DNA from 2 places in the Kitasatospora sp. NPDC058032 genome. Region 2 is predicted to be linked to the other one. Evidence: predicted binding sites of a transcription regulator. Region 2 holds the regulator's gene; the other holds the start of a gene.
The links. The regulator HrcA, encoded in region 2, represses chaperone genes, less so after heat shock. The targets are predictions, from matches to a motif close to TTNGCACTCNGNNNNNCNGAGTGCNAA.

Region 1: the regulator HrcA is predicted to act here: its motif matches at 4,059-4,085, upstream of ACFVUH_RS28350 (FmdB family zinc ribbon protein).

The regions. Positions count from the first base shown of each region.
Region 1 covers NZ_JBHVRK010000021.1:66,384-83,757, reverse strand. The annotation lists gene ACFVUH_RS28365 (penicillin acylase family protein) at 1-458, opposite strand, end outside; gene ACFVUH_RS28360 (potassium/proton antiporter) at 763-2,253, shown strand; gene ACFVUH_RS28355 (MFS transporter) at 2,694-3,968, shown strand; gene ACFVUH_RS28350 (FmdB family zinc ribbon protein) at 4,097-4,414, shown strand; gene mscL (large conductance mechanosensitive channel protein MscL) at 4,974-5,393, shown strand; gene ACFVUH_RS28340 (hypothetical protein) at 5,415-5,645, opposite strand; gene ACFVUH_RS28335 (sigma-70 family RNA polymerase sigma factor) at 5,824-6,795, opposite strand; gene ACFVUH_RS28330 (phosphatase PAP2 family protein) at 7,188-8,039, shown strand; tRNA gene ACFVUH_RS28325 (tRNA-Arg) at 8,127-8,199, opposite strand; gene ACFVUH_RS28320 (glycosyltransferase family 39 protein) at 8,472-9,971, shown strand; gene ACFVUH_RS28315 (YhjD/YihY/BrkB family envelope integrity protein) at 10,058-11,017, shown strand; gene ACFVUH_RS28310 (hypothetical protein) at 11,054-13,390, opposite strand; gene ACFVUH_RS28305 (GPP34 family phosphoprotein) at 13,691-14,446, shown strand; gene ACFVUH_RS28300 (helix-turn-helix transcriptional regulator) at 15,077-15,940, shown strand; gene ACFVUH_RS28295 (DUF397 domain-containing protein) at 15,937-16,146, shown strand; gene ACFVUH_RS28290 (ADP-ribosylglycohydrolase family protein) at 16,301-17,374, opposite strand, start outside.
Region 2 covers NZ_JBHVRK010000024.1:18,677-30,246, forward strand. The annotation lists gene ACFVUH_RS29645 (DUF2785 domain-containing protein) at 1-116, opposite strand, end outside; gene ACFVUH_RS29650 (hypothetical protein) at 248-835, opposite strand; gene htpX (zinc metalloprotease HtpX) at 866-1,786, opposite strand; gene hrcA (heat-inducible transcriptional repressor HrcA) at 2,063-3,097, shown strand; gene dnaJ (molecular chaperone DnaJ) at 3,174-4,316, shown strand; gene ACFVUH_RS29670 (16S rRNA (uracil(1498)-N(3))-methyltransferase) at 4,398-5,147, shown strand; gene ACFVUH_RS29675 (S41 family peptidase) at 5,224-8,466, shown strand; gene ACFVUH_RS29680 (histidine triad nucleotide-binding protein) at 8,569-8,922, shown strand; gene ACFVUH_RS29685 (ribonuclease Z) at 8,927-9,847, shown strand; gene ACFVUH_RS29690 (PhoH family protein) at 10,067-11,191, shown strand; gene ybeY (rRNA maturation RNase YbeY) at 11,206-11,570, shown strand, end outside.

The DNA of each region.
Region 1 (17,374 bases), on a different contig from region 2:
CAGGCGTTGACGCCGTCCGCGTAGGCCTGGAGGTTCTTCTTGGTGTCCGCGCTCAGGACGGTGTCGAACTCCTTCTGCGCGACCTGGCGCCAGCCCATGGTGCGGATCATGGAGTCGGTCTCGACCTGGCTGTCGCCGAACATCTCGGAGAGCCGGCCCGCGGTGATGTGCCGCCGGACGTCCATCTCCCAGAAGCGGTCCTGGGCCTGGACGTAGCCCTGGGCGCGGAAGAGGTCCTCGGAGGTGTCGGCGTAGAGCTGCGGGATGCCGTTGGCGTCGCGCTTGACGTCGACCGGCGCGCTCAGGCCCGCCAGCTTGACGCTGCCGTCGACCTCCGGGAAGGACGCACGGACCGCGGCCACCCCCCGGTATCCGCCGTAGCCGGCGCCGGCCACCAGCAGCACGACCAGCACGATCACGATCAGACGGGCGCGCCGGAACTTCTTGGAGCGGGGCATCTGGGTCCTTGCGGTCCTCACTGGGGGGCGGGCGGACATGTCAGGAGCACGGAGCCGTGACAGAGGACCACATTAGGCCGCCCCGGCTGGCGGCCGTGCACGGGGGACGCTCACGGTGGGATCGGGGGAGGTCGGAAGCGGAGCCGGAGGCGGGGGGTGACGGAACCGTCGACAAGTGAACTTAAAGATATGGCAAAATGTTAGACTGAGTAACGATCCGCAAGGGGAGTAAGTCGGTGCCTTCCGCCGCCACCCCTGTCGGTACCGCGTCCGCCGCCCGCTGCCACGCCCGAGGTGCCCCTGCGTGAATGTCGACCACCTGAACCAGCTGCTCCTCGAGTTCTCCGTGATCCTGCTGGTCGCGGTGGTCGCCGTGCGGGTGTCCACGAAATCGGGCCTGCCCAGCCTGCTGATCTACCTCGGCATCGGCGTGGCACTCGGCCAGAACGGCCTGGGCATCTCGTTCAACAACGCCGAGCTCACCCAGGTGCTCGGCTACGCGGCACTGGTGGTGATCCTGGCCGAGGGCGGCCTCAAGACCAACTGGCGCGAGGCCAGACCGGTGATGCCGGCGGCCACGGTGCTGGCCACCGTCGGCGTGGGGATCAGCGTCGCCGTCACCGCGGCCGGCGCGCACTACCTGGTCGACCTGGACTGGCGGACCTCGCTGCTGCTCGGCGCGATCGTCTCCTCCACCGACGCCGCGGCCGTCTTCTCGGTGCTGCGGACGGTGCCGCTGCCCCGCCGGCTGACCGGCCTGCTGGAGGCCGAGTCCGGCTTCAACGACGCACCCGTGGTCATCCTGGTCGTCTCCTTCGCCACGGTCGGCGCGCACGACTCCTGGTACGTGCTGCTGGGCACGATCGCCGCCGAGCTGGCGGTCGGCCTGGCCATCGGCCTCGCGGTCGGCAAGCTGGGCGCGTTCGGCGTCAAGCGCGTCGCGCTGCCCTCCTCCGGCCTCTACCCGATCGCCGTCATGGCGCTCACCGTGCTCGCCTACGCCGGCGGCGCGCTGCTGCACGGCTCCGGCTTCCTCGCCGTCTACGTCAGCGCGGTGATCCTCGGCAACGCCAAACTGCCGCACGGGCCCGCCGTGCGCGGCTTCGCCGACGGCCTGGCCTGGATCGGGCAGATCGGCATGTTCGTGCTGCTCGGCCTGCTCTGCGCCCCCGAGTCGATGGGCTCGGCCGTGGTGCCCGCGCTGGTGATCGGCGCGGTGCTGGTCTTCCTCGCCCGGCCGCTCTCGGTGGTGCTGACCCTGACGCCGTTCGGGCTGCCGGCCCGCGAGCAGGCCCTGCTCAGCTGGGCCGGGCTGCGCGGCGCGGTGCCCATCGTGCTGGCCACCATCCCGCTGGTCTCCGGCGCGCCGCTGGCGCAGGACGTCTTCAACATCGTCTTCATCCTGGTCGTGGTCTTCACCCTGCTCCAGGGCCCGACCCTGCCCTGGGTCGCCAAGGCCCTGCGGATCGGCGAGGGCTCGATGGGCCAGGACCTCGACATCGAGTCCGCGCCGCTGGAGAAGCTGCACGGGCACCTGCTGTCGGTCGCGCTGGCGCCGGACTCGAAGATGTCCGGCGTGGAGGTCAGTGAGCTGCGGCTGCCGGCCGGGGCGGCGGTGACCCTGGTGGTGCGCGAGGGGAACAGCTTCGTGCCGGACCGGACGACCGTGCTGCGCGGCGGGGACGAGCTGCTGGTGGTGACCACCGACGAGGTCGGCGAGGCGGCCGAGCGGCGGCTGCGGGCCGTGGACAAGGGCGGCAAGCTGGCCGACTGGCTGAACGGGCGGGGCGGCTGAGCGGGCGGGGCGACTGAAGCTTCGATCTGGTGTTCGAGTGTTCACCCCGATGTCACGGGACAAGTTCGGGTCCGTCCGGTAAGGTCGGGGTGAGCGCGCGTCTACGCGCGTAAATTTCTTTGGTTGATACACCGAATCCCCAACATCTGTCTGAAGCAGAGTTGGCGCGACCGCTCGGCGGCCGCGGCCCGGCCCCGGCCCACCGCCGGACCGGCCCGGTATCTACCCCGGTCGACGCGCGAGAGGACGACTCTCGGCGCCGTCGGGGCCACCCCATGCCCTGCCGCGCTACCAGGCAGCAGGAAGGACCGACCGTGACGGCGCGCCGAACGGTCGAGGACGTCGAGGACGCCCAGCCCGCCCTGGCCACCGCTCCCGCGGAGACCACCGCCGCCGAGGCCGCGACCGCGGTCGCCGCGCCCGCCGCCGCGCCCGCCCGCGTGGGCTACGGGGCGCTGCTGCGCACGCCCGGCGCCTGGACCTTCCTGGCCCCCGCGTTCGTCGCGCGGCTGCCCTACGCGATGCTCAGCATGGGCATCCTGCTGCTGGTCAAGGACACCCACGGCTCGTACGGCACCGCCAGCACCGTCGCGGCGGTGGCCGCCGTCGCCCAGGCGCTGATCGGCCCGCAGACCGGCCGGCTCGCCGACCGGTACGGCCAGGCCGCGGTGCTCGTCCCGGCCGTCCTGGTGCACGCGGTCTCGGTCGGCGCACTGATCGCGCTCGCGCTGGGGCACGCGCCGGCCTGGAGCCTCTTCCTGGCCGCCGCCCCCGCCGGGGCGAGCGTCCCGCAGATCGGCGCCATGGTCCGCGCCCGCTGGATCGCCACCTTCTCCGCCGAGGGCGCCCCGGCCACCTCCGCCGCCAAGGTGAGCACCGCCTTCGCCTTCGAGTCGGTGACCGACGAGTTCACCTTCGTGATCGGCCCGATCCTGGCCGCCGCCGTCGCCACCTCGGTCAACCCCGCGACCGGGCTGGTCGCCGAGGCCGCGCTGACCCTGGTCGGCGGCCTGGCCTTCGCCGCCCAGCGGCGCACCGCGCCCGCCCGGGTGGTGCGCGAGCCGGGCGTCCGGCAGGCCTCCGCGCTCGCCTCGCCCGGCGTCCGGCTGCTGGCCGGGGCCTTCCTCGGCGTGGGCACCGTCTTCGGCGGTCTGCAGGTCTCGGTGAACGCCTTCGCCGACTCGGTCGGGCAGCACGGCGCCGCCGGCACCGTGTACGGCATCTTCGCCGGCGGCTCGATGGTGGCCGGCGTGCTGTACGGCGTGATCGCCTGGCGGCGCCCCGTCCAGCAGCGGATGATCATCAGCTACGGCCTGCTGGTGCTGGGCTGCTCGACCCTGTGGGCGATGCCCGGCCTGGTCGCGCTCTCGATCGCCGGGCTGGTCTGCGGCCTGGCCATCGCGCCCACCCTGATCAGCGGCTACACCCTGGTCGAGACGCTGGTCGAGGACGGCGCAAAGACCGAGGCCTTCACCTGGCTGACCGGCGCCATCGGCCTGGGCCTGGCGACCGGCGCGACGGCGGCCGGGCAGCTGATCGACGCGCACGGGCCCTCGATCGGCTTCCTGGTGCCGGTGGCCGGCGCCGGGCTGGGCCTGATCGCGCTGGTGACCTTGCGGGGGCTGCTGGTTCCGCGGGCCGCGCGCGGCCCGGTGGTCGCGGGCTCCGGGGATCGGGGCGCCCGCGGCCGGCTGGTGGGCGCGGCCGAGGGCTGAGCGGAACGGCCGGATCGGACCGGTGGCCCGACTCATCTCACATTCGAGTCGCTGGACTGATCCACCGGAATGCCGCATCATTGACCATCGTTAGCACTCATCAGGCGAGAGTGCCAGGAGGAAGACAAGTGCCCACGTACCAGTACCAGTGCACCGAGTGCGGCAACGGCCTGGAGGCGGTGCAGAAGTTCACCGACGAGCCGCTGACCACGTGCCCCGACTGCCAGGGGCGGCTCCGCAAGGTCTTCTCCGCGGTGGGCGTGGTCTTCAAGGGCTCCGGCTTCTACCGGACCGACAGCCGCTCGTCCTCCAGCAGCTCGGTGGGCGGGGCCTCGTCCTCGTCCTCCTCGTCGACGTCGGCCGCCTCGTCCTCGTCGGGCTCTTCGGGCTCGTCCTCGTCGAAGCCGTCGGCCCCCGCCGCGAGCCCCGCTCCGGCGGCCGGCTGAGCTTCGGCCGGGCACCGGCACCAGCTTTCCGGACGGCCCGCCGTTCCCGCTTCCAGGCGGGCGCGGCGGGCCGTCCGTCGTTTCCGGGGGCGGTCGGTTCACTCGTCGGAGTGAAGGTTCTTGTCCACAGCCCCGGGTTTTCCACAGCCCGGGAAAAGCCGCTTCCGGCGGCGGCGCGGGCGGCCCACAGTGGCGGTCAACGGAACCCGAAGCCGACCCCGGAGGTGCCCGTGCGCACCGGTTCGCCCGTCCTGTCCCCCCGTTCGCTGCCGATCCCGCCGTTGCCCGCGCCGAGCGTGCCGCCCCGGCAGCCGGTGCCGTCGTTCCCGCCGATCGGGGGCCGTGCGGGCCCGCGCTGCCGACTGCGGCAGCTGCTGCGCTACCGCGCCCCCGTCCCGGCCGTGCTGCTGTTCGCGGCGGCGGCCGTGCTCACCCTCGGCCCGGTCCTGGCGGGGCCGCCCACACCGGGAGCACCGCCCCCGGTGGGCCGAACGGGTTGTCCGGCGGAGGGGGGAGAAAGTCATCCGTGACCGTCGAACGGCTCCGTCGTTCACGCGGCATGAAAGGCTTCAAGGAATTCCTGCTGCGCGGAAACGTCGTCGAACTGGCCGTCGCCGTGGTCATCGGCGCGGCGTTCACCAACATCGTCAACACCTTCGTCAAGGGCGTGATCAACCCGATCGTCGGCGCGTTCGGAGCCAAGGACCTCGCGTCCTACAGCTCCTGCCTCAAGGGACCCTGCGAGCTGTCCGACACCGGCGAGGTCACGTCCGGGATCCTCATCCTCTGGGGCAGCGTGCTGAGCGCGGCCCTCCAGTTCCTGATCACCGCGGCCGTCGTCTACTTCTTCCTGATCCTGCCGATGACCAGGTTCACCGCCAAGCGCAAGACCCTGGCCGAGGTCCAGACCGAGGCCGAGGTCAAGGAGGTGGCACTGCTCACCGAGATCCGCGACGCCCTGGTCACCCGGGCCGGCTGAGGCCCGGCGGGGGCAGGGCCGTCAGTCGCCGTGGTGCGGCGGGCGCTGGCTCAGGTACCAGTCCAGTCCCCGCCCACCGCTCTCCCCCGCTCCCGGGCGGTCGCCCCAGCCCGTGTCGGTGTCGTCCCGGGACTGCCGCTCCAGCGGATCGCCGAAGACCAGCCGGGCCTTCGCCGCCGCCCGCTCGGCCGGCTTCTTCTCGGCAGACTTCCTCTCGGCCGCCTGCCCGTCGACCGCCTGCTCTTCCGCCACCTTCGCCTCCACAGCTCCCGATCCTCCCCCGCCGACGTTCCCGCCCGCCCTCACCAGCCCCGCCGTCACCAGCCTAGAACGCCACCGGCACGACGGCGGGCCCGGTGCGGACCGCTTCCGCACCGGGCCCGCCGGCCGTCGTCACCCCCAGGACACGCCCGGGGCCCACGCCCCCGCGTCACGCCGCCTCGAAGCCCGCGTGGTCGGCGATCTTCTTCAGCTCGGCCAGTGCGTGCTTCTCGATCTGGCGGATCCGCTCACGGGTCAGCCCGTGCTGCTTGCCCACCTCGGTCAGGGTGCGCTCGCGGCCGTCCTCCATGCCGTACCGCGACCGGATGATCGAGGCCGTCCGGTCGTCCAGCCGTCCGATCAGGCCGTCCAGCTCCTCACGGCGGAGCATGACCATCACGGCGTCCTCCGGGGACGTCGCCCCGGTGTCCTCGACCAGGTCGCCGAACTGGGTCTCGCCCTCGTCGTCCACCGACATGTTCAGGCTGACCGGGTCCCTCGCCCAGTCCAGCACGTCCTTGATCCGGGCCTCGGTGGTGTCCAGCTCGGCCGCGATCTCGGCGGGCTCGGCCTCCCGGCCCAGCTCCTTCGACTTCTCCCGCTGCACCCGGCGGATCCGGCCGAGTTCCTCGACCAGGTGGACGGGCAGCCGGATGGTGCGCGACTGGTCCGCGATCGACCGGGTGATCGCCTGACGGATCCACCAGGTCGCGTAGGTGGAGAACTTGAAGCCCTTGGCGTAGTCGAACTTCTCCACCGCGCGGACCAGGCCCGCGTTGCCCTCCTGGATCAGGTCGAGCAGCGGCAGGCCGCTGCGCGGGTAGCGCCGCGCCACCGCGACCACGAGGCGGAGGTTGGACCGGATGAAGACGTCCTTGGCGCGCTCGGCGTCCTCGGCTATCGCCTCCAGCTCCTCGCGCCGCACACCCTCGGGAAGCCCGCCCTCGTCCAGCAGGTGCTGGGCGTACACGCCGGCCTCGATCCGCAGGGAGAGCTCGACCTCCTCGGCGGCATCGAGCAGGGGCGTCCTGGCGATCTCGTCGAGGTACATGCCGACCAGGTCACGGTCGGCCTCAAGGTTGGTCGGGCGGGCCGCGCGAGTCCGGTCGGCCCTGTCGCGAACGACGGCACGGGTGGCCATGCTTGCTCCCTTTGCTGGTGTTGCCGCGGTCTGGCTGCCTGCCCGGAGAGGGCAAGAAGTGCGGGCCCCGCGGGCCTCACACGTAACGATCCAACGAACAGAATCCGGACAACATTCCCAAGTCGCTCAGACTTCTTCCGGCGATGCAGTATCCTGCTCGATTTCACCCGCGATGCGGACCGAGGGTGACGGACCGGCAACCGGATGTGTTTCTCCGGCCCCTCGGCGCACCCCCGCGCAAACCCTCCCTCCCCACAACCCCGCGGGCCGCGAGCGCGTTCCCGCGCGGGACGCACCCACACCCCGGCGCACGCAGGCCCTCCGCACAAAAGATGCCAAATCGCTATCGCCGCGGCGCACGATCGGCGTGGGCGGCTGGGAAGGTGTCAGCCATGCACCTGACCAACAGCTCGCCCTCCATCACCCCGCGTGATCGCCACCTGCTCCGGCACGCGGCACTCGCGGTCTGCTGCGCCGCGCTGTTCGCCGTCCTGGCGGCCCTGGTGCAGACCGGCTGGAGCCCGCTCTCCCGGCTCGACCGCGAACCGGTCGACCGCCTGCACCGCTTCGCGGCCGATCACACCGCGTGGACCGCCTCGGTCCAGCTGTTCTCCGACATCGGCGGAACGGTCACCATGCGCTCGGTGCTCGGCGCGGCCGCCCTGTGGCTCTGGCTGATCGGCGCCCGGACGCTGGGCGGCTGGGTCGCGGCCCAGACCCTGGCCGGCTGGGGCGGCCAGTGGGTGCTGAAGCTCTCCCTCGGCCGCCACCGCCCCACCTTCTCCGACCCGGTCGCGCACGCCGGCGGCCCGGCCCTCCCCTCCGGTCACGCGATGGCCTCGGCGATCGCCTGCGCCGTCCTGGTCGGCCTGCTCTGGCCCCGGGCGGGCCGGGCCGCGCGGATCACCGCCTGCTCGATCGCCGCGCTGACCGTCCTGGGGATCGGCGCCTCCCGGGTCTTCCTGGGCGTCCACTGGCCCAGCGACGTCCTGGGCGGCTGGCTGGCCGCCGGCATCGTCCTCGGCAGCGTCACCGTCCTCGTCGAACTCGCCCGCCCCGGTGCGCTGGCCCGCGACTTCCGCCGGGTGAACCGGCGCACCCGCCCCCGCGTCCAACGCGTGCTCGTCTCCCCCACCCACCGGCCCCGGACCTCCGCCGGCCGCACCCCGGATCCTTCCCCGGATCCCACGCCGGAGCCCAGCCCGGAGGACACCGCCGACCACCCGGACGGCCTGCTGCGCTGACACCCCCTCACCCCGGAAAACGCCGCGGGCCCCCTCGATCGCAACCGAGGGGGCCCGCATTCACGTCATCCGCCGTGACCGGCGCTGTGCCCCAGGCAGGATTCGAACCTGCGACACCGGCTTTAGGAGAGCCGTGCTCTATCCCCTGAGCTACTGAGGCGGGGACGACCGCAGACAGCCTAGCGGATCGGGGGCGCGGGGGTGGGCGGCACGGAGCGGGCGGGCGGAGCGGCCGACGGTGGGTCAGGTGGGACGGGGGCCGTCCGCCCGGCCGATCGGGGCGCGGTTAGCCTGGGGGGAACGGACCCTCGGACCGACGGGGTCCGGGGCCCCTCCGGCGGGGGAAGAGGACGGGAGCGGCAGATGGCGTCGGGTGACCGGTGGGACCGGGGCCCCGTCCTCCGTCTCGCACGGAAGACGGCCGGACCGTTCGTGTGGCTGGCCCCCGCGCTGGTCATGCTGACGGTGGGCGCCTACCGGCTGGGGACGCCGGCACTGTGGCGGGACGAGGTGGCGAGCTGGGTCTCGGCCACCCGGACGCTGGGCGACCTGCTGCGGATGCTGCAGCACGTGGACGCCAGCAACGGCGCCTACTACGTCCTGCTGCACTGCTGGACGACACTGTTCGGCGACTCCGAGATCTCGCTGCGGCTGCCCTCCGTCCTGGCGATGGCGGGCGCGGCCGCGTTCACCGCGCTGACCGCCGAGCGGCTGTTCGGCGGCCGGGTCGCGGGCGTCTGCGCCGGGCTGCTCTTCGCGATGGTCCCGCTGATCTCCCGGTACGCCCAGGAGGCCCGCTCGTACGCGCTGGTGACCTGTGCCGTCGCGGCGGCGAGCTGGTTCCTGCTGCGCGCCCTGGAACGGCCGACACTGGGCCGGTGGGCGCCGTACGACCTGGCGATGGCGGTGGCCGGCGCGGCGCACCTGGTCTCGCTGAGTGCCCTGGCCGGTCAGGCCGCGCTGGTCGCTCCGTACCTGTGGCGGACCCGTGGACCGGCGCGGCGGCGGCTGCTCGCGGGGCTCGTGCTGGTGCTCGCCGCCCTGGTGGCGGCGGTGCTGCCGGTGGCACTGCTGGGCCGCCGGCAGTCCGAGCGCCAGCTGGGCTGGCTCGGCCGACCGACCCTGGACCAGCTGTGGCACTTCGGCGAGCCGCTGTTCGGCTCGGCCCGGGTCTTCCACGTCTTCCTGGTGCTGGCGCTGCTGGCCCTGGCGCTGCCCGGGCGGCGCGGTCCGGCGCTGCGGCTGCTGCTGCTCGCGGTGCTGCCGGTGCTGGCGGTCTGGGCCTTCTCGTTCGGCCCGACCTCGTACTTCCTCGACCGGTACCTGCTGTTCACGGTGCCCGCCTGGGCCGCGCTGGCCGGCTGCGGGATAGGCGCGGGCTACGCGGCGGTGACCGCGGCGGCCCGGCCCGGCCGGACCCCGCCGGAGGTGCGGGCGGCCGGCCTGCTGCTCGCGGTCGGCGTGGTGGCGGTGGCCGGGGTGACGGCCCTGCCGAAGCAGTCCCTGGTGCGCTACGCGGGCTCGCACGCGCAGTCGAAGGAGCCGTACCGGGAGGTGGCCCGGCTGATCGCGGCCGGCTACCGGCCGGGCGACGGGCTGGCCGTGCCGCTCGGCGACCAGGCCTGGTCGATGGTCGGCCCGGGTGTCTCCTACTACCTACCGGCCGATGTCCGCCCGTACCCCCTGTTCGAGGCGACCGGGGCGGTCCGGGCCGAGGACCTCTTCCCGGTGCCGTGCCCGCACCCCGCCGAGTGCACCGGCACGGGCAGCCGCACCTGGCTGGTCGTGCTGGGCAACACCGCGGACCCGCTGGCCGCGGTGCCCGCCGACCAGGCGGACGCGCTGCGCGCCCGGTTCGGGACGCCGCAGCAGGTGACGCCGCTGGGCGGGATGACGCTGGCGCTGCTGGACGGTACCCGCACCGGGAGCTGAAGCCCCGCGTGCTCCGGCGGTCCGGGTGCGCGGGGCCCGGGGCGGGGCGACCATGGAGCACGGCGACCATGGTCGGGAGGACGGCGGTGAGCGAGCAGCCGAACGGGCAACCGGCGGGCCCGGGCGGCGGCGACGACCGGGACGAGCGGGACGAGCACGCCGCGCACGACGAGCGGCGGACCGCCCGGTGGCGGCACCGGTCGGCGGCCCTGGCCGGATCCGCCCGCGGACTGCCCGACCAGGTCCCGATGGTCGGCCGGGCGCTGCACCAGTTGCTCCGGGTCAACCTGCTGGACTCCGCGACCCGGCTGGCCGCCCAGGCGTTCCTGAGCGCGCTGCCCGCCCTGTTCGTGGTCGCGGTCTTCGCCCCGACGGCGATCCGCAACGGCGTGGTGCACTCGCTTCGCAAGGAACTGGGCCTGCAGGGCCAGGCGGCGCACTCGGTGCAGCAGATGCTCGGGAGCGGGCACGAGCAGGAGACCGGCTTCGGGATGGTCGGCGCGCTGGTGACCCTGCTGTCGGCGACGGCACTGAGCCGGGCGATGCAGCGGGTCTGCGAACGCTGCTGGGAGCTGCCCAGGTCAGGGACCAGGGTGGCGGCCTGGCGTTGGCTGGCCTGGCTGCTGGTCTGGCTGGTCTGCCTGGCGTTCCAGACCCCGGTGAAGGACGGCTTCGGCCTGGGCGCCTGGCTGGGCGTACCGCTGACCTTCCTGCTCGCGACGGCGCTGTGGTGGTGGACCCAGCACCTGCTGCTGGGCGCCCGGGTGCGCTGGCTGCCCCTCCTGCCGGGCGCGTTGCTCTGCGGCGTGGGGGTGGTGGGGATCGGGGTGGCCTCGCGGGTCTACCTGCCGGCCGCGATGAACCGCAGCATCGGCAACTTCGGCCCGTTCGGCGTGGTGTTCACCGGCCTGTCCTGGCTGATCGTGGTGTTCACCGGACTGACCCTGGCCATCGCGCTGGGCCGGGTGGTGGCCGAGGAGGAGGCGGTCGCCCGGCTGCTGGGCTCGCGCACCGCACCGGGGCAGTGGGGCGGCCCGCGCTTCTGAGGCGCGGGCCGCCCGGAGCGGTTCAGCGGGCGCGCCTCACAGCGCTCGGGTCAGCCGGGAGACGATGGACGGCGGGGCGAGGTCGGAGCGGAGCACGACCGGCACCTCCACCCGGTTGTCGCCCTCGCCCGCGCGCAGCACACCGACCTTGGTGCCGGCCGCCGCCTGGTGGCCGACCTTCAGCGGGTCCAGCACCAGGGTCCCGGTGACGCCGGGGAAGCCGGCCACCGTGAGGTCCTGGGCGGCGACCACCGGGACGGAGCCGCCGAGGCCGTCCTCGATCCGGCCGACCACATCGCCCTGCTTGGCCAGGGTCTGCCCGGTGAGCCCGTCCTGCGCGGCCTGGATCTGCTTGGCGCTGACGGTCTGCACCACCTTGAGGATGCTCGGCTCGGCGGTGGTCGCCGGCTGGCCCAGGGTGACACCGAGGATCAGCCGCCGCACGCCGGCGATCTCCTTGTAGGCGGCCCACATCAGACAGCCGCCGGCCGGGGTGCTGGAGCCGGTCTTGACGCCGATGATGCCGTTCTTCGGGGAGATCAGGGTGTTGGTGTTGGAGATCTTCTGGTTGTTGAAGGTGGTGTCCGGGGTGGAGACGATCTGCCGGAAGATCTCGTCCTGCATCACCTGTCCGGCCAGCTTCAGCTGGTCCTTGGCGGTGCTCTTGGTCTCCGGGTTGAAGCCCGCCGGGTCGGTGTAGGTGGTGTTGGCCATGCCGAGCCTGGCGGCGGCGTCGTTCATCTTCTTGACGAACGCCTCCTCCGACCCGGCGTCCCAGCGGGCCAGCAGCCGGGCGACGTTGTTGGCGGAGGGCAGCATCAGCAGCTCCAGCGCCTGGTACTGGCTGATCTGCTGGCCCTCGGTCAGGGTGACCCGGGACTCGTCGACGTTGCCGGACTCCTGGGCGGCCTGCTTGTCGACGGTGATCTTCGGACCGGCCTCGCCCTTCTTCAGCGGGTGTGCCTGGAGGACGAGGTAGGCGTTCATGACCTTGGTGACGCTGGCGATCGAGGCCGGCGTCTCCGGGCCGGAACTGCCCAGGCTGCCGATGCCGACCACCTCGGCGGCCGACTGCCCCTTGGCGGGCCAGGCCAGGTCGAGCGGGGCGCCGGGGAAGCCGAAGCCGTCGGCGGCGGTCATCCGCACCTTGCCGGCCGGCAGCGGGCGCAGCAGCTGGCCGGTGACCACGGCGCCGAGGACGACGGCGAGGAAGAGCGTCCAGATGGTGATCCGCTTGAGCGCGCGGCGCAGCGGCGAGACCGGCCGGCCGTTGAGCGCGGCCAGCACCTCCATCGCCTCGGAGGTGGATTCCGGGAAGGGCTGCGGCTCCGGCGCGGGCGCCGGCAGCGGCTCGGGGGTCGGCAGCGGGTCGGGCACGGGCAGCGGCTGCGGGGCCGGGGCGGGCTCCGGCTTCGGCTTCGGCGCGGGGGCGGGCACCGGCTCCGGGCCGGGGACCGGCTCGGGTTCGGGCAGCGGCTTCGGCTCCGGCTGCGGCTCGGGAACCGGCTCCGGGACGGGGACCGGCTCGGGCAGCGGGCCCGGAGCGGGCGGTGCCGGGACGGTGTCCGCGTCGGCGACGGCCGCGGAAGCGGCCTCGACGGCGGGGAGGCGCAGGACGCGGGTCCGTTCGGCGTTCTCCCGCTTCTCGAACTTCTCGGCGCGCGCGGGCGGCTCGGTCTCCGTCCCGGAGGTCCCGGAGGTCTCGGAGGTCTCGGAGGTCTCGGTGTCGACGTCGGAGGCATCGGACGCGTCGTCGACGGCGGCTTCGGCCTCGGCGGCCGGACGGCCCTCCCGACCGCCCGCCGGACCGGTCCGCATGGCGAGACGGGGGTCGGTGCCGGCCGGGCGTTCCGGCGCATCGGCCCCGGCCGCACCGGCCGGCTCGGCAGTGCCGCTCGCCGCGGCACCGGCGGGCTCGCGCAGCTCATCGGGCAGGCGCAGTGCGGTGGTCCTGTCGTCGGCGGGCAGCCGCAGGGAGGTGGTGGCCTGGTCGGCGGGCAGCCGCAGGGAGGTCGTCCGGATGTCCGCATCCCGGACGCGCAGCTGCACCGTGGGGCCCGGCCGGACCGCCGGCGCCGCCTTGTCGGCCTCGGCCGGGTCGGCCTCCCGGTCACCGTCCGAGTCCGATTCCGCGTCGGCGTCGGCGTCGGCGTCAGGGTCGGCGTCGACGGAGGAGCCGGCGGCGGGGGTGGGGGCGTCGGCGGCCTCGGCGGACGCTTCCGGCTGCTCGGGCTCCCCCGCCGCCGGGCCCGCCGCCGTCGCGGCCGTCTCCTCGGCCACCGCGTCGGAACCGGCCCGTTCGCCGGCCCGTTCGCCCTCCCGCTCCCGCACCCGCTCGCCGTCCCGCAGCACCCTGTCGGGGGACTCGCCCACGTAACCCAGCCTCCTCAACGCCCGGCGGGGCACCGGCAAGCCCGTATTTCGGGAAGCCGGCACCCCGCCCCGTGTACCTGTACAGTCTCCGCCACCGGCGCCCGAATCCGGTCGCCCACACCCCGCCCGACCGGCGCTTATTGCCGCGGCACGGCCGCGCTCCGGCCTGTTCAACGGTCAGACGCCGGGCCCGCCACGGCCGGTTCCCCCGCTCGATCGCAAGGTCACGATTCGGAGGCGTACTCGACAAGCCCGTGTGAGAGGCGTCACGCTGTTTCCCATCCACGCGGGGAGGCTTGGATGGGCAAGAGCCGCAGAACTGTTCCCGAGGAACTCTTGCTGCTCGCTTTGGACCCGACCACGGGCACCACTGCGCAGCCGCAGACCCTCGACCTCGGACTCGCCGGGGCCCAGCTCGTCGAGCTGTCCCTGGCCGGACGGATCATTCCGGAGGGCGACCGGATCGCCGTGGTGCTGCCACGGCCGACCGGCGACCCGACACTCGACCACGCGCTGGAACTGCTGCGACGACGCGGCAGCCCGGTCCGCGCGGCGCACTGGATCGGCGGGCCCCGACTGGGGCTGCGGCAGACCTATCTGGCGCACCTGGAGCGGTGCGGCATGGTCACCGCCGTGCCCGGTCAGGTGTGCGGGGTGCTGCCGACGACGCGCTACCAGGCGTCGGACGACTGCACCAACGCCGCGATCAAGCAACGGCTGGACACCGCGATCCGCACCGGCGTGCCGCCGGACCCACGGACGGCGGCGCTCGCCGCGCTGGCGCACTCGGTCGGGCTGGGCAAGCACCTCTACCCGGGCAACGAGGGCCGTTCCTCGCGATCCCGGCTGCGCGATCTGATCCGCTACGACCCGCTGGGCGGGATGGTCGCGCACGCCGTGATGGACGTGCAGAACGGCCTGCCGGGCCAGCAGAACCGTTCCGCCCAGGCCGGACCGGCCGCGGCGGGCTCGGGCGGCCGGGCCGGCCAGCGCCCGGCGGCCGGACGCGGCAGCGGCGGCGGACGGGTCGCGGCGTCCCGCGTCGGGGTCCGCTGACGCCTCCGCGCGCCTCCGCGATGCCTCCGTGGCCGCGGAATCGACCGGATCGCACGGCCCCACGGGACCGCGCGGTGCGACGGTGCCCCGCGGCGCCGGGGCCGGCCGCCGGACCCCCGGGGCCGTACCCGGAGCCGGACGCACCCCCGCCGCACCACCTGGCGCGCCGGCCATCGACCGGCGCGCGGAGCAGCGCACACCGCACCGCTCACGCCCTACGGCGGCGATGAGCAACCAGCAGCACCCGCCCCTCCGGCGTCCCCCCGGCCGGTCCGGCCCCCATCCGGACCCCATCCGGACCCGCCCCGGACCCGACCTGGACCCCCGGCCGCATACCGCCCCCGCACGTGCCACCAGCACCTGCGCGCCCCAGGGGCCGCACCCGCACCACGCCCGTCACGCCGTCGCACCACCACCGGACCGGACCCCGGCGCCCCTATCACTCGGGGGTACCCCTTGTCTCGCCGAAGCGCTTTTCCGATGATCTGTTCTACTGCGCTCCGGTCATTTCCCGGCGCCGACCTGATCCGGGGTGACATGCTGCTCACCGTCAGGGGGTTGATCCAGATTTCCACCGTGTTCCGAGGACTTCCGTTCCAACGATCACCAGAGGTCCGACCGGAGGCCGACGTGTCCGCGAACATCAATCCCACGGTGCGCCGCCGGCGCCTCGGCGCGGAACTGCGCAAGCTCCGGGACCAGGCCGGGATGACCGCCGAGGAGGTGGCCGGCCGGCTGATGGTCTCCCAGTCGAAGATCAGCCGCCTGGAGAACGGCCGCCGCAGCATCAGCCAGCGGGACGTCCGTGACCTCTGCGACGTCTACGACGTCACCGACGACGCGATGCGGGCCAGCCTGATGGAGATGGCCCGGGAGTCCCGGCAGCGCGGCTGGTGGCACGACTTCAACGACATGCCCACGCCCTACAGCGTGTACATCGGCCTGGAGGCCGAGGCCTCCTCGATCCGCGCCTACGAGTCCTCCTTCGTGCCCGGCCTGCTGCAGACCGAGCAGTACGCGCAGGCCGTGGTCGAGGGCACCCAGCCGGACACCGACGCGCTCGCCGTCCAGCGCCGGGTCCAGGTCCGGATGAAGCGCCAGGACCGGGTCAACGGCGAGAACCAGCTGGGCAGCCTGTGGACCGTGATAGACGAGGCGGTGCTGCGCCGGGAGGTCGGCAGCAAGGAGGTGATGGCCCACCAGCTGAAGCACATGCTGGAGCTGAGTCAGCGCCCCAACATCACCATCCAGGTCATCCCGTTCTCGCACGGCGCCCACCCCGGTATGACCGGGACATTCTCCCTGCTGGAGTTCCCCGAGTCAGCCGATTCCACAGTTGTCTACTTCGAAGGGGTGACGAGCGATCTCTACCTGGAGAAGGAGGCCGACGTGCGCCGCTATACCAGTCTCTACGACCACCTGCGGGCGGCCGCACTCGGGGTGGCCGAGACCCGGACACTGATAGCCGACATTGAAGAGGGATACCACGGATGAGCACCACCTTCGAGAACGGGACGAGCTGGCGCAAGAGCAGTCACAGCGGCGGCAACGGCGCCTGTGTGGAGATCCGCGTACCGGCCACCGACCTGGTGGCGGTCCGTGACTCCAAGGACCCACAGGGTCCTCAACTGCGGTTCTCCGCCGAAGCCTGGAACGCGTTCGCCGTCGACGCGGGCGCCGGGGTGTTCGGCGGGTTCTGATCCGCTCCGTACCGCTTCTCGGCCAGGTGCCCGTAGCGGTGTCCACCGCCCTCCCCGGGCGGCGGACACCGCTACGGGCATCTTCGCGTCCGGCAGGCATGACCTCGTCAAAGAGTCCCCCGCCGAGAACGTCCCCTCCGCCGGCGGGAAGGACTCAGCCGAGCACCGGGTAACGGGCCGCCCAGGCCGCGCCCTCCGGGGTGTCCGCGCTGTGCAGCTCGGGCCCGTGCATCAGCTCCAGGACGAAGTCGTCCGCCAGCTCCAGCAGCGCCCCGCGCCCCTCCAGCCCCGCCACCAGGCCCGGCGGCAGCGCCGTGTCACCGTGCAGCACGCCGAGCAGGTTGCCGCAGATCGCCCCCGTGGAGTCGCTGTCCCCGGAGTGGTTCACCGCCAGCAGCAGCCCGGACCGGACGTCGTGCGCGACCAGCGCGCAGTACACCCCGATCGCCAGCGCCTCCTCGGCGACCCAGCCCTCCCCCAGCGCCTCGACCCGCTCGGCGGACGGCTCCCCCGCCCGCACCGCGTCCAGCGCCGCCCGCAGCGCCGCCGTGGTCTCCTCGTGCGCCGACCGCTCGGAGAGCAGCGCGAGCGCCAGGTGCACCCCTTCCTCCAGGGTGCCGCCGCGGGCCGCGGTCTGGACGATCACCGCCAGCGCGCCGGCCGAGAGGTAGCCGGTGGGGTGGCCGTGGGTCAGCACCGAGCACTCCACCGCCAGCTGGAACACCAGGCCCGGCTCCCAGGTGGTCAGCAGCCCGAACGGCGCCGCCCGCATCACCGTGCCACAGCCCTTGGAGTGCGGGTTCTTCGGCACCTCCAGGGTGCCCAGCCGCTCGGCCTCCGGACCGGAGAGGCCGGACAGGCAGGCCTGGCCCGGCGCCCGCTGCGCGTACAGCCACTCCTCGCGGCCCAGCCAGCCGAGGTCGGCGCGCCGCTCGTCCGGGCCCCAGTCCCGCTGGGTGGCGGCCCAGCGCAGGTAGGCGCGGTGGACGTCGGTGGGCGGGTGCCAGCTGCCGGTGTCCCGGCGGATGTGCGCGCGGATCAGCCCGTCCAGGGTGAACAGCACCATCTGGGTGTCGTCGGTGACCGCGCCGAGCCGCCCGTACGCCGGGATGTACCCCGTGACGCCGAGCGGCCCGTGCGCGGCCCGGATCTTCTCCAGCGACTCGAACTCGACGCCCGCGCCGAGGGCGTCCCCGACCGCCCCGCCCAGCAGGCACCCCCGCACCCG
Region 2 (11,570 bases):
TGCTCGTAGGCGAGGGTGTCGCGCACGTGCGGGTCGGCGGACCGCAGGGCGGCGCTCACGGCGGCGAGGGTGTCGGGGGTCGGGGCGGCGGTTTCGAGCGCACTCCAGTCGATCATGGTCGGACCCTAGGTGAGCGGGGGAGCGGCGGCCACCGGATTTCCGGCCCGCGCGCCGGGCCCGCGCCCCGGCGTCCACGCCCCGCGCCCCGGCGTCCACGCCCCGCGCCCCGGCGTCCACGCCCCCGCGCTCACAGGCCCGGCGCGCCCCAGACCGGGAACCAGCGGGTGAGGTCCTTCTCCAGCCGCAGGTCGTTGCCGAGCATCGCGTTGACCTCCAGCTCCAGCGGGCTGTCGCGCTTCTCCCCGCGGCCGGGCAGCGGCGCGAAGGGGTAGAAGGTACCGCGCTTGTACAGGTAGACCAGGGCCAGCGGCCGGCGCCCCGCGGCGTCGCGGAAGCCGACCAGCGAGCAGAGCAGCTGCGGCCCGAAGCCGTTCGCCTCCAGCTCGCTGTTGACCGCGTGCAGGTCGTTGACCAGGTCGGGCAGTTCCTCGGAGGTGTGCCGGGCGAGCAGCCAGGAGTAGCCGTAGTCGTCCTTGGACGCCTCGACGGGGACGCCGCCGCGCTCGGTGCCGGCGTCCAGCAGCGCCCGGACCTGGCGTTCGACCTCGTCGAAGGCCCCGCCCTCGACCGAGGCGAAGCAGACCGACCCGAGCCCGGTGGGCCGGAAGCCCGCCGCGGCCTCCAGGGTCAGCGCGGCGGACGGCACCCCGAACAGCTGGTCGAGGTCGGGCTTGACGGGCTTGGTGCGGCCGAACAGCGCGTCCAGGATTCCCACGGCGGTCCTTCCGGAGGGAGGGTCAACGGGTCAGCGGCCGAGCTGTGCGGAGATCTTCGCGAGCTGGGCCAGCCGCTGCTCCAGCGTCGGGTGGGTGGAGAACAGCTGGGTGGCGGCCTCGCGGGCGCTCAGCGCGGGGGCGAAGTAGAAGGCGTTGTAGGCCTGCGCCTGGCGCAGGTCCTTGGTCGGGATGGCGGCGATCTGGCCGGTCACCTTGGTGAGCGCCGAGGCCAGCGCGCTGGGCCGCCCGGTGAGCTGGGCGGCGGCCCGGTCGGCGGCCAGCTCCCGGTAGCGGGAGAGCATCCGGGTCAGCAGGAAGCTGATCGCGTAGACGGCGATCGACGCCAGCGGGACGACCAGCGCGACGATCGCGGCGTTGGGGTCGTTGCTGTTGCGCCCGCCGCCCATGAAGCCGCCGTACATGGCGATCCTGGTCATCGCGCCGGCCAGGACGCCGAGGAAGCCGGCCACCGTCATCACGGCGACGTCCCGGTGGGCGACGTGCGACAGCTCGTGGGCGAGCACGCCCTCCAGTTCCTCCGGCTCCAGCCGGCGCAGCAGGCCGGTGGTGACGCAGACCACCGCGTTCTGCGGGTTGCGGCCGGTGGCGAAGGCGTTCGGCATGTCGTTGCGGGCGACGGCGACCCGCGGTTTGGGCATGTCGGCGAGCGCGCAGAGCCGGTCGACGGCGCCGTGCAGCTGCGGGTACTGCTCCGGGGTGACCGGATGGGCGCCCATGGCCCGTTCGGTGATCTTGTCGCTGAACCAGAACTGGGCGACGAAAAGGCCGCCGGAGATCAGGACGATGATCGGCCAGGCGCCGCGCAGCAGGGCGATGAGCAGCCCGGTGAAGCCGACGTACAGCAGTCCGATCAGGAACATCGTCCCCACCATCCGGCCGGTCAGGCCGCGGTCGGGGGCGAAACGGGTGTGCTGGCCCGAGGTCGACATCGCTGTTCCTCCGTTCGCCGTCCGCTTTCGATGCTGCCACCCGGGCGGGCCCGCGGCATCATCCGCGCGCCGCGGACTGCGGGCAGGATCACTCCGGCCGGGCCGTTCCTGCCGTCGGACCCGGGCCTTACACTGGCAGGTACGGATCTGGCACTCGGGCGTTCAGAGTGCCAAGGCCGGGGCCCCGCGGGGCCGGACCGGACAGCTCGAAATGCGGACACATGCCACAACGGCGTGTCACAACGGACAACGCGTGAAGACGGAGGTGCGTGCCCCATGGCCGGTGAGGTCCGCCAGCTCGACGACCGCAAGCTCGCGGTGCTTCGCGCGATCGTCCAGGACTACGTGGGGACGGAGGAGCCGGTCGGCTCCAAGGCCCTGGTGGACCGGCACAACCTCGGGGTCTCCCCGGCCACCGTCCGCAACGACATGGCGGCGCTGGAGGAGGAGGGGTACATCCACCAGCCGCACACCAGCGCCGGGCGGATCCCCACCGACAAGGGCTACCGGCTGTTCGTCGACAAGCTGGCCGAGGTCAAGCCGATGAGCGCGCCCGAGCGGCGGGCGATCCGGCACTTCCTGGACGGCGCGGTGGACCTCGACGACGTGGTCGCCCGCACGGTGCGGCTGCTGGCCCAGCTGACCCGCCAGGTCGCGGTGGTGCAGTACCCCTCGCTGAGCCGCTCCACGGTGCGGCACATCGAGCTGGTCGCGCTGGCCCCGGCCAAGGTGATGCTGGTGCTGATCACCAACACCGGCCGGGTCGAGCAGCGGCTGGTGGACTGCCCGGGCACGGTCGGCGAGACGCTGCTGGCGGATCTGCGGGCCCGGGTCAACGCGGGGGCCGCCGGCCAGCGCCTCCCGGACGTTCCCGGGCTGCTGGACGAGCTGCCGGCGCTGTTCGAGGCGGCCGACCGGCCGACCGTGACGACCGTGCTGGCGACGCTCTTCGAGACGCTCGCCGAGCAGAGCGAGGAGCGGATCATGCTGGCCGGCACGGCCAACCTGACCCGTTTCGGCCATGACTTCCCGCTCACCATCCAGCCGGTGCTGGAGGCACTGGAGGAGCAGGTCGTCCTGCTCCGCCTCCTGGGTGAGACCGCGGACGCCGGGATGACGGTCCGGATCGGCCGCGAGATCGCCTACGAGGGGCTGAATTCCACGTCGGTCGTCTCGGTCGGTTACGGTTCGGGCGACGAAAGCGTGGCCAAACTGGGTGTGATCGGTCCGACTCGGATGGACTATCCGGGCACAATGGGGGCGGTGCGAGCGGTGGCACGGTACGTGGGCCAGATCCTGGCCGAGTCGTAGGAACGGGCGCGCGTCATCCACATGGCGCGTCCCGCAGTCGCAAGCACTCTTACAGGCGGAACAAGCGGAGCATTTGGTGGCCACGGACTACTACGCGGTACTCGGCGTCCGACGGGATGCGGGGCAGGACGAGATCAAGAAGGCGTTCCGGCGCCTGGCGCGCGAACTGCACCCGGACGTCAACCCGGACCCGAAGACGCAGGAGCGGTTCAAGGAGATCAACGCCGCCTACGAGGTGCTCTCCGACCCGCAGAAGCGCCAGGTCTACGACCTCGGCGGCGACCCGCTCTCGCCCAACGGCGGCGGCGGGGCGGGCGGCTTCGGCGCGGGGGCGGCCGGCTTCGGCTTCTCCGACATCATGGACGCCTTCTTCGGCGCCGCCTCCGGCCAGCGCGGCCCGCGCTCGCGCACCCGGCGCGGCCAGGACGCCATGATCCGCCTGGAGATCACCCTGGAGGAGGCCGCCTTCGGCACCACCAAGGAACTCCAGGTCGACACCGCCGTCACCTGCACCACCTGCAGCGGCGAGGGCGCGGCCCCCGGCACCTCCGCGCAGACCTGCGACATGTGCCGCGGCAAGGGCGAGGTCTCCCAGGTCACCCGGTCCTTCCTGGGCCAGGTCATGACCTCCCGGCCCTGCCCGCAGTGCCAGGGCTTCGGCACCGTCGTGCCGACCCCGTGCCCGGAGTGCGCCGGCGACGGCCGGGTCCGCGCCCGCCGCACCCTGACCGTCAAGATCCCCGCCGGTGTCGACAACGGCACCCGGATCCAGCTGGCCGGCGAGGGCGAGGTCGGCCCCGGCGGCGGCCCGGCCGGCGACCTGTACGTCGAGATCGCCGAGACCACCCACGCGGTGTTCCAGCGGCGCGGCGACGACCTGCACTGCACCGTCACCATCCCGATGACGGCGGCCTCGCTCGGCACCCAGGTGCCGCTGCAGACGCTGGACGGGGTGGAGGAGGTCGACATCCGGCCCGGCACCCAGTCCGGCCAGTCCATCCCGCTGCACGGCCGGGGCATCACCCACCTGCGCGGCGGCGGCCGGGGCGACCTGATAGTGCACGTCGAGGTGCAGACGCCCACCAAGCTCGACGCCGAGCAGGAGGACCTGCTGCGCCGCCTGGCGGTGCTGCGTGGCGAGGAGCGGCCGTCCGGCCAGTTCGCGCCCGGGCAGCAGGGGCTGTTCTCCCGGCTGAAGGACGCCTTCAACGGCCGGTAGCCGTCCCGCGCGGGGGTGCCGAGGCTTCCTCGGCACCCCTTTTGCGTCCCCGTTCCCGTTCCCACCCCGGAGGTTCCCCGCATGACCGCGCCCGTGTTCGTCGTCGAGACCGAGCGGATCGCCGCCGCCGCGCCCGGCGCGCCGGTGCGGCTGGACGGGCCGGAGGGCCGGCACGCGGCCGCGGTGAAGCGGCTGGAGCCGGGCGAGGCGGTCACCCTGGCGGACGGTCTGGGCCTGGGCGTGGACGGCACCGTCGCGGCGGTGCACGGCAAGGACGCGGTCGACGTGACGGTGACGGCCGTGCGCCGCGAGCCGGAGCCGGCGCCGCGGATCGTGGTCGTCCAGGCGCTGCCCAAGGGCGACCGGGGCGAACTGGCCGTGGAGACCATGACCGAGGTCGGCGTGGACGTGGTGATCCCCTGGGCGGCCTCGCGCTGCATCACCCAGTGGAAGGGCGAGCGCGGCGCCAAGGCGCTCGCCAAGTGGCGGGCCACCGCGCGGGAGGCCGGCAAGCAGTCGCGCCGGCTGCGCTTCCCCGAGGTCCGCGAGCCGATGACCACCCGGCAGCTGGCCCCGGTGCTGGCCGGAGCCGCGTTCGCGGCCGTGCTGCACGAGGAGGGCGCCGAGCCGCTGGCCGGGGCCGCGCTGCCGGACGGCGGGGACCTGGTGCTGGTGGTCGGCCCGGAGGGCGGCGTCTCCCCGGAGGAACTGGCCGCCTTCGCCGAGCACGGCGCGAAGCCGTACCGGCTCGGCCCCTCGGTACTGCGCACCTCCACCGCCGGGGTGGCGGCCGGCGCGCTGCTGCTGGGCCGCACCGGCCGCTGGTCGTAGGGGCGCGTCCCCCGCGGGGGTTCGGGGTCGGTAAAGTCCGGGCGCGCGGCGCGGCCGGGTGCCTAGGGTGACGGGTGTGAGCGAACCCGAGAGCACTCCCGTGGGCGCCTATCTGCGCCATCCGCACCTGCACGGCGACCTGATCACCTTCGTGGCCGAGAACGACGTGTGGCTCGCCCCGCTGGACGGCGGCCGGGCCTGGCGGCTGACGGCCGATCACGTCCCGGTCCGCCGCCCCCGCTTCTCCCCGGACGGCCGGTACGTCGCCTTCACCTCGACCCGGGACGGCGCCCCCGAGGTGCACCTCGCGCCGGTGGACGGCGGCCCGTCCCGCCGGCTCACCCACTGGGGCGACGCGCAGACCCAGCTGCGCGGCTGGACGGCGGACGGCCGGCCGATCGCCACCACCGCCGCCGGGCAGGCCTCGCTGCGCCGCACCTGGGCGCACGCCGTGCCGCTGGACGGCGGCGAGCCGGTGCGGCTGCCGTACGGCCCGGTCGGCGGGCTGGCCTTCGAGCCGGGCGGTGACCGGGCGCTGCTGGTCTCGGCGTTCGGCGTGGAGCCGGCCTGGTGGAAGCGGTACCGGGGCGGGCGGGCCGGCAAGCTGTGGATCGGCACCGAGCGCTTCGAGCGGGTCCACGAGGAGCTGGACGGCAACATCGAGTCGCCGCTGTGGGTCGGGGAGCGCATCGCGTTCCTCTCCGACCACGAGGGCGTCGGCGCGCCGTACTCCAGCCTCCCGGACGGCTCCGACCTGCGCCGCCACGGCAGCTCCCCGGAGGGCTTCTACGCCCGCGACGCCGCCACCGACGGCGCCCGGGTGGTCTGGCACGCCGCCGGCGAGCTGTGGCTGCTGGACGACCTGGCGGGCGCCGAGCCGCGCCGCCTCGACGTCCGGCCGGCCGGCCCGCGCGCCGGCCGCCGGCCCCGCCCGGTGTCCGCCGCGTACTGGCTGGAGGGCGCCGCCCCGGACCGCACCGGCCGGGCGGGCGCGGTGGTGGTGCGCGGCACCGTGCACTGGCTGGCCCACCGGGAGGGACCGGCCCGGGTGCTGGACGAGACACCGGGCGTGCGCGGGCGGCTGGCCCGGGTGGTGCCGGGCGCGGCGGGCGAGGACGCCGCGCAGGGCGTGGTCTGGGTGACCGACGCCGGGGGCGAGGACGCGATCGAGTACGCGCCCGAGGCGCTCGGCGCCGAGCGCCGCCGGCTGGCCGCCGGGGAGCTGGGGCGGGTCCGCGCGCTGGTGGTCTCGCCGGACGGCAAGCGGCTGGCGGTCGGCGCGCACGACGGCCGGGTGCTGCTGGTCTCGCTGGCCGACGGCTCCGTGCACGAGCTGGCGCACAGCACCGACGGCGAGGTCGGCGGGCTGGCGTTCAGCCCGGACTCGGCCTGGCTGGCCTGGTCGCAGCCGACCCTCGGCCCGTGGTCGCTGCGTCAGATCGTGCTGGCCGACCTGGCCACCCGGACGGTCTGCGAGGCGACCCCGCAGCGGTTCGTCGACTACTCGCCGGCCTTCACCGCGGACGGCCGGCACCTGGCCTTCCTCTCGGTGCGCAACTTCGACCCGGTGTACGACTCGCACGTCTTCGACCTGTCGTTCCCCAACGGCTGCCGCCCGTACCTGATCACGCTGGCCGCCGACACGCCGTCCCCGTTCGGGCCGAGCCGGGCCGGGCGGACCGTCGGCGGCGAGGACGACGAGCCCAAGGGCAAGCGGCCGGACGGCGAGGAGGGCGGGGCCGACGCGCCGCCGGTGACCCGGGTCGACCTGGACGGCATCGCCGACCGGATCGTGCCGTTCCCGGTCGAGGGCGGCCGGTTCGGCACCCTGCGGGCCGCCAAGGACGGGGTGCTGTGGACCCGCGTCCCGCTGGTCGGCGAGCTGGGCGACGAGGCCGCCTCGCTGGACGACGAGCGCCCGCGGCCCACCCTGGAGCGCTTCGACCTCCGCAAGCGCCGGGCCGAGCAGCTGGTGGACGGCCTGGACGCGTTCGCGGTGAGCGGCGACGGCACCCGGCTGGCGGTGCTGGACGAGGGCGAGCTGCGGATCCTGCCCGCCGGCCACAAGGCGTCCGGCGAGGACGAGGAGATCGACGTCGACCTGGACCGGCTGCGGGTGACCGTCGACCCGGCGGCCGAGTGGCGGCAGATGTACGACGAGAACGGCCGCCTGATGCGGGACAACTTCTGGCGCCCGGACCTCTCCGGGGTCGACTGGGCGGGGGTGCTGGACCGCTACCGCCCGCTGGTGGAGCGGCTGGGTTCGCACGACGACCTGGTGGACCTGCTCTGGGAGGTGCACGGCGAGCTGGGCACCTCGCACGCGTACGTGGTGCCGCCCGGCCGGCACACCGAGGCGGCCCGCCGGCAGGGCCTGCTCGGCGCCGACCTGGTCCGCGACGGCGAGGTGTGGCGGATCGCCCGGATCCTGCCCGGCGAGTCCTCGGACCCGCGGGCGCACTCGCCGCTGGCCGCCCCGGGCGCGGCGATCCGCCCGGGGGACGCCGTGCTGGCGGTCAACGGCCGCCCGGTGGACCCGGTGACCGGCCCGGCGCCGCTGCTGGCGGGCACCGCCGGGCAGCCGGTGGAGCTGACCGTGGCCGGCAAGGACGGCACCGACCGGCGCCACCCGGTGGTCGTCCCGCTGGCCGACGACGAGGCGCTGCGCTACCACGACTGGGTGGCCGGACGGCGGGCCGCCGTGCGCGAGCTGTCCGAGGGCCGGCTCGGCTACCTGCACATCCCGGACATGCAGACCACCGGCTGGGCCCAGATCCACCGCGACCTGCGCTCGGAGATGGCCCGGGAGGGCGTGATCGTCGACATCCGGGGCAACCGGGGCGGGCACACCTCGCAGCTGGTGATCGAGAAGCTGTCCCGGCGGGTCGTCGGCTGGGGCGTCGCCCGGGACGTCGCCAATCCGTCGCCGTACCCCGAGGACGCGCCGCGCGGGCCGGTCGTCGCGCTGGCCGACGAGTACTCCGGTTCGGACGGCGACATCGTCAACGCCGCCATCCAGGCGCTCGGCATCGGCCCGGTGGTCGGCACCCGCACCTGGGGCGGGGTGATCGGCATCGACAGCCGCTACTCGCTGGTGGACGGCACCCTGGTGACCCAGCCGAAGTACGCGTTCTGGTCGGAGCGGGTCGGCTGGGGCCTGGAGAACCACGGCGTGGACCCGGACGTCGAGGTGCCCTTCCCGCCGCACGCCTGGGCGGCGGGGGAGGACCCGCAGCTCGCCGAGGGCGTGCGGCTGGCCCTGGCGGCGCTCGCCGAGCGGCCGGCGAAGACCCCGCCGCCGCTGCCCGGGCAGTGCTAGACCGTGCGCGGCGGGAGGCCGGTCCGGCCTCCCGCCGCGCGGCGGCTCCGCTAGCATGCCGCCGTACGCACCCACCCGAGCAGCACCAGCGAGGAGAACCCGATGGCCGGCGAGCCGCAGCCCGACTGCCTGTTCTGCAAGATCGTGGCGGGCGAGATCCCGGCCACCGTGGTGCGCAAGACCGAGCGGGTGCTCGCCTTCCGCGACATCGCGCCGAAGGCCCCGCTGCACGTCCTGGTGATCCCGCACGCCCACTACCCCAACGCCGCCGCGCTGGCCGCCGAGGAGCCGGAGATCGCCGGCGAACTGCTCGCCGAGGCCGGCCGGGTGGCCGCCGACGAGGGCGTCCAGGACTACCGGCTGATCTTCAACACCGGCGCCGGCGCCGGGCAGACGGTCTTCCACGCCCACGTCCACGTGCTCGGCGGCAGGTCGATGACCGAGGACATGGTCTGACGGGGTGTCGCAGCGCGAACTCGTCGTCCTCGGCACCGCCAGCCAGGTGCCGACCCGGCACCGCAACCACAACGGCTACCTGCTGCGCTGGGACGGCGAGGGCCTGCTCCTCGACCCCGGTGAGGGCACCCAGCGCCAGATGCTGCGCGCCGGGGTCTCGGCCACCCAGCTCACCCGGATCGCCGTCACACACTTCCACGGCGACCACAGCCTCGGCCTCGCCGGGGTGATCCAGCGGATCAACCTCGACCGGGTCCCGCACCCGGTGGACGTCTACTTCCCGGCCTCCGGCGAGGTGTACTTCGAGCGGCTGCGCCACGCCACCGCCTACCACGAGACGGCCGTGCTGCGCCCCCGCCCGATCGAGGAGTCCGGCCCGCTGCCGGTGCCCGGCGCCCGCTTCGCGCTGGACGCCGTCCGGCTCTCGCACCCGGTCGAGTCCTTCGGCTACCGGCTCAGCGAGCCGGACGGCCGCCGGCTGGTGCCCGAACGGCTGGCCGCCCTGGGCATCGGCGGCCCGGACGTCGGCCGGCTGCAGCGGCAGGGCGCGATCGAGACCGACGGCCGGCGGATCACCCTGGACGAGGTCAGCGAGCCCCGGCCCGGCCAGCGGTTCGCCTTCGTCATGGACACCCGGCTCTGCGAGGGCGTGCACGAACTCGCCGAGGGCGCCGACCTGCTGGTCGTCGAGGCCACCTTCACCGACGCCGACGCCCGGCTCGCCGAGGACCACGGCCACCTCACCGCCGGCCAGGCCGGCAAGGTCGCCGCCGAGGCGGGCGCCCGCAGCCTGGTGCTGACCCATTTCTCCCAGCGCTACCCGGACCTCGGCCAGCACCTCGCCGACGCCCGCAAGCACTTCGACGGCCCGATCGTGCTTGCCGAGGACCTCGTCCGGGTACCAGTACCGCCCCGGCGCACGTGACCCGGCCGTACCCGTACGCGTACCCGCGCCGACGCCGGTACGGCGGGCGGCCGGGGCGGAAAACCGGTCGCGCCACCCCGGCGATCTGCCGCAGCATCGTCGGGTGCGGCCCCGCCGCCCGCCGCGTCGATCACGTGCGCGGCGTACCCTGGTGCCCCGGAGAGACCCGAGCGGCACCACGAGACACGGATGGGATGAGGCAGGCCCCAGCGCCGACCTATGAGTGACACATCGCAGACCCGTACCAACGGACAGCCGCGCCCCGAGTCGGCCGACGACGGCCGCGTCAGCGTCCGGATCGTCATCCCCGAGAAGCATCCGATGGTCACCCTGCTCGGCGCCGCCGACTCGCTGCTGCGGGTGATCGAGCAGGGCTTCCCCGCCGCCGACATCCACGTCCGCGGCAACGAGGTGACCGCGACCGGCCAGCGCGCCGAGGTGGCCCTCGTCAAGCAGCTGTTCAGCGAGATGATGCTGGTGCTGCGCACCGGCCAACCCCTGACGGAGGACGCCGTGGAGCGCTCCATCGCCATGCTCCGCGGTGCCGCGGACGACCCGGACAGCCCGGCGCCCTCGCAGGTGTTCACCGCGAACATCCTGTCCAACCGGGGCCGGACCATCCGTCCCAAGACCCTCAACCAGCAGCGCTACGTCGACGCGATCGACAAGCACACGATCGTCTTCGGCCTCGGCCCGGCCGGTACCGGCAAGACCTACCTGGCGATGGCCAAGGCCGTGCAGGCCCTGCAGGCCAAGGAGGTCAACCGGATCATCCTGACCCGCCCGGCCGTCGAGGCGGGGGAGCGGCTGGGCTTCCTGCCCGGCACCCTCTACGAGAAGATCGACCCGTACCTGCGCCCGCTGTACGACGCGCTGCACGACATGATGGACCCGGACTCCATCCCGCGCCTGATGGCCGCCGGGACCATCGAGGTCGCGCCGCTCGCCTACATGCGCGGCCGTACCCTCAACGACGCCTTCATCATCCTCGACGAGGCCCAGAACACCTCGCCCGAGCAGATGAAGATGTTCCTCACCCGCCTCGGGTTCAACTCCCGGGTGGTCGTCACCGGCGACACCAGCCAGATCGACCTCCCGGGCGGCACCCGCAGCGGCCTCAAGGTCGTCCAGGACATCCTGGCCGACGTGCCCGACATCCACTTCTCCGTCCTCACCAGCACCGACGTGGTCCGCCACAAGCTGGTCGGCCGGATCGTGGACGCGTACGAGCGCTGGGACGCCCGCCAGGAGGCCCAGGAGACCGAGGAGCGCCGGCTCCCGGTCAAGCCCGCCCAGCGGCGCGGCTCGCGCGCACCCCGACAGTCCCATCGCACCGAAAGCTGAGTAACCAGCCCGTCATGTCGATCGACATCGCCAACGAGTCCGGTTGGGACGCCGACGAGGAGTCCATCCTCGACGTCGCCCGCTACGCACTGGACAAGATGCGGATCCACCCGCAGTCCGAACTGTCCGTGATCCTGGTGGACGGGGCGGCGATGGAGGAGCTGCACATCCAGTGGATGGACCTCCCGGGCCCGACGGACGTGATGTCCTTCCCGATGGACGAGCTGCGCCCCGGCAAGGAGGGCGAGGAGCTGCCGCAGGGCCTGCTCGGCGACATCGTGCTCTGCCCCGAGGTCGCCGAGCAGCAGGGCAAGGCGGCCCCGTCGAAGCACTCGATGGACGAGGAGCTGCAGCTGCTCACCGTCCACGGCGTGCTGCA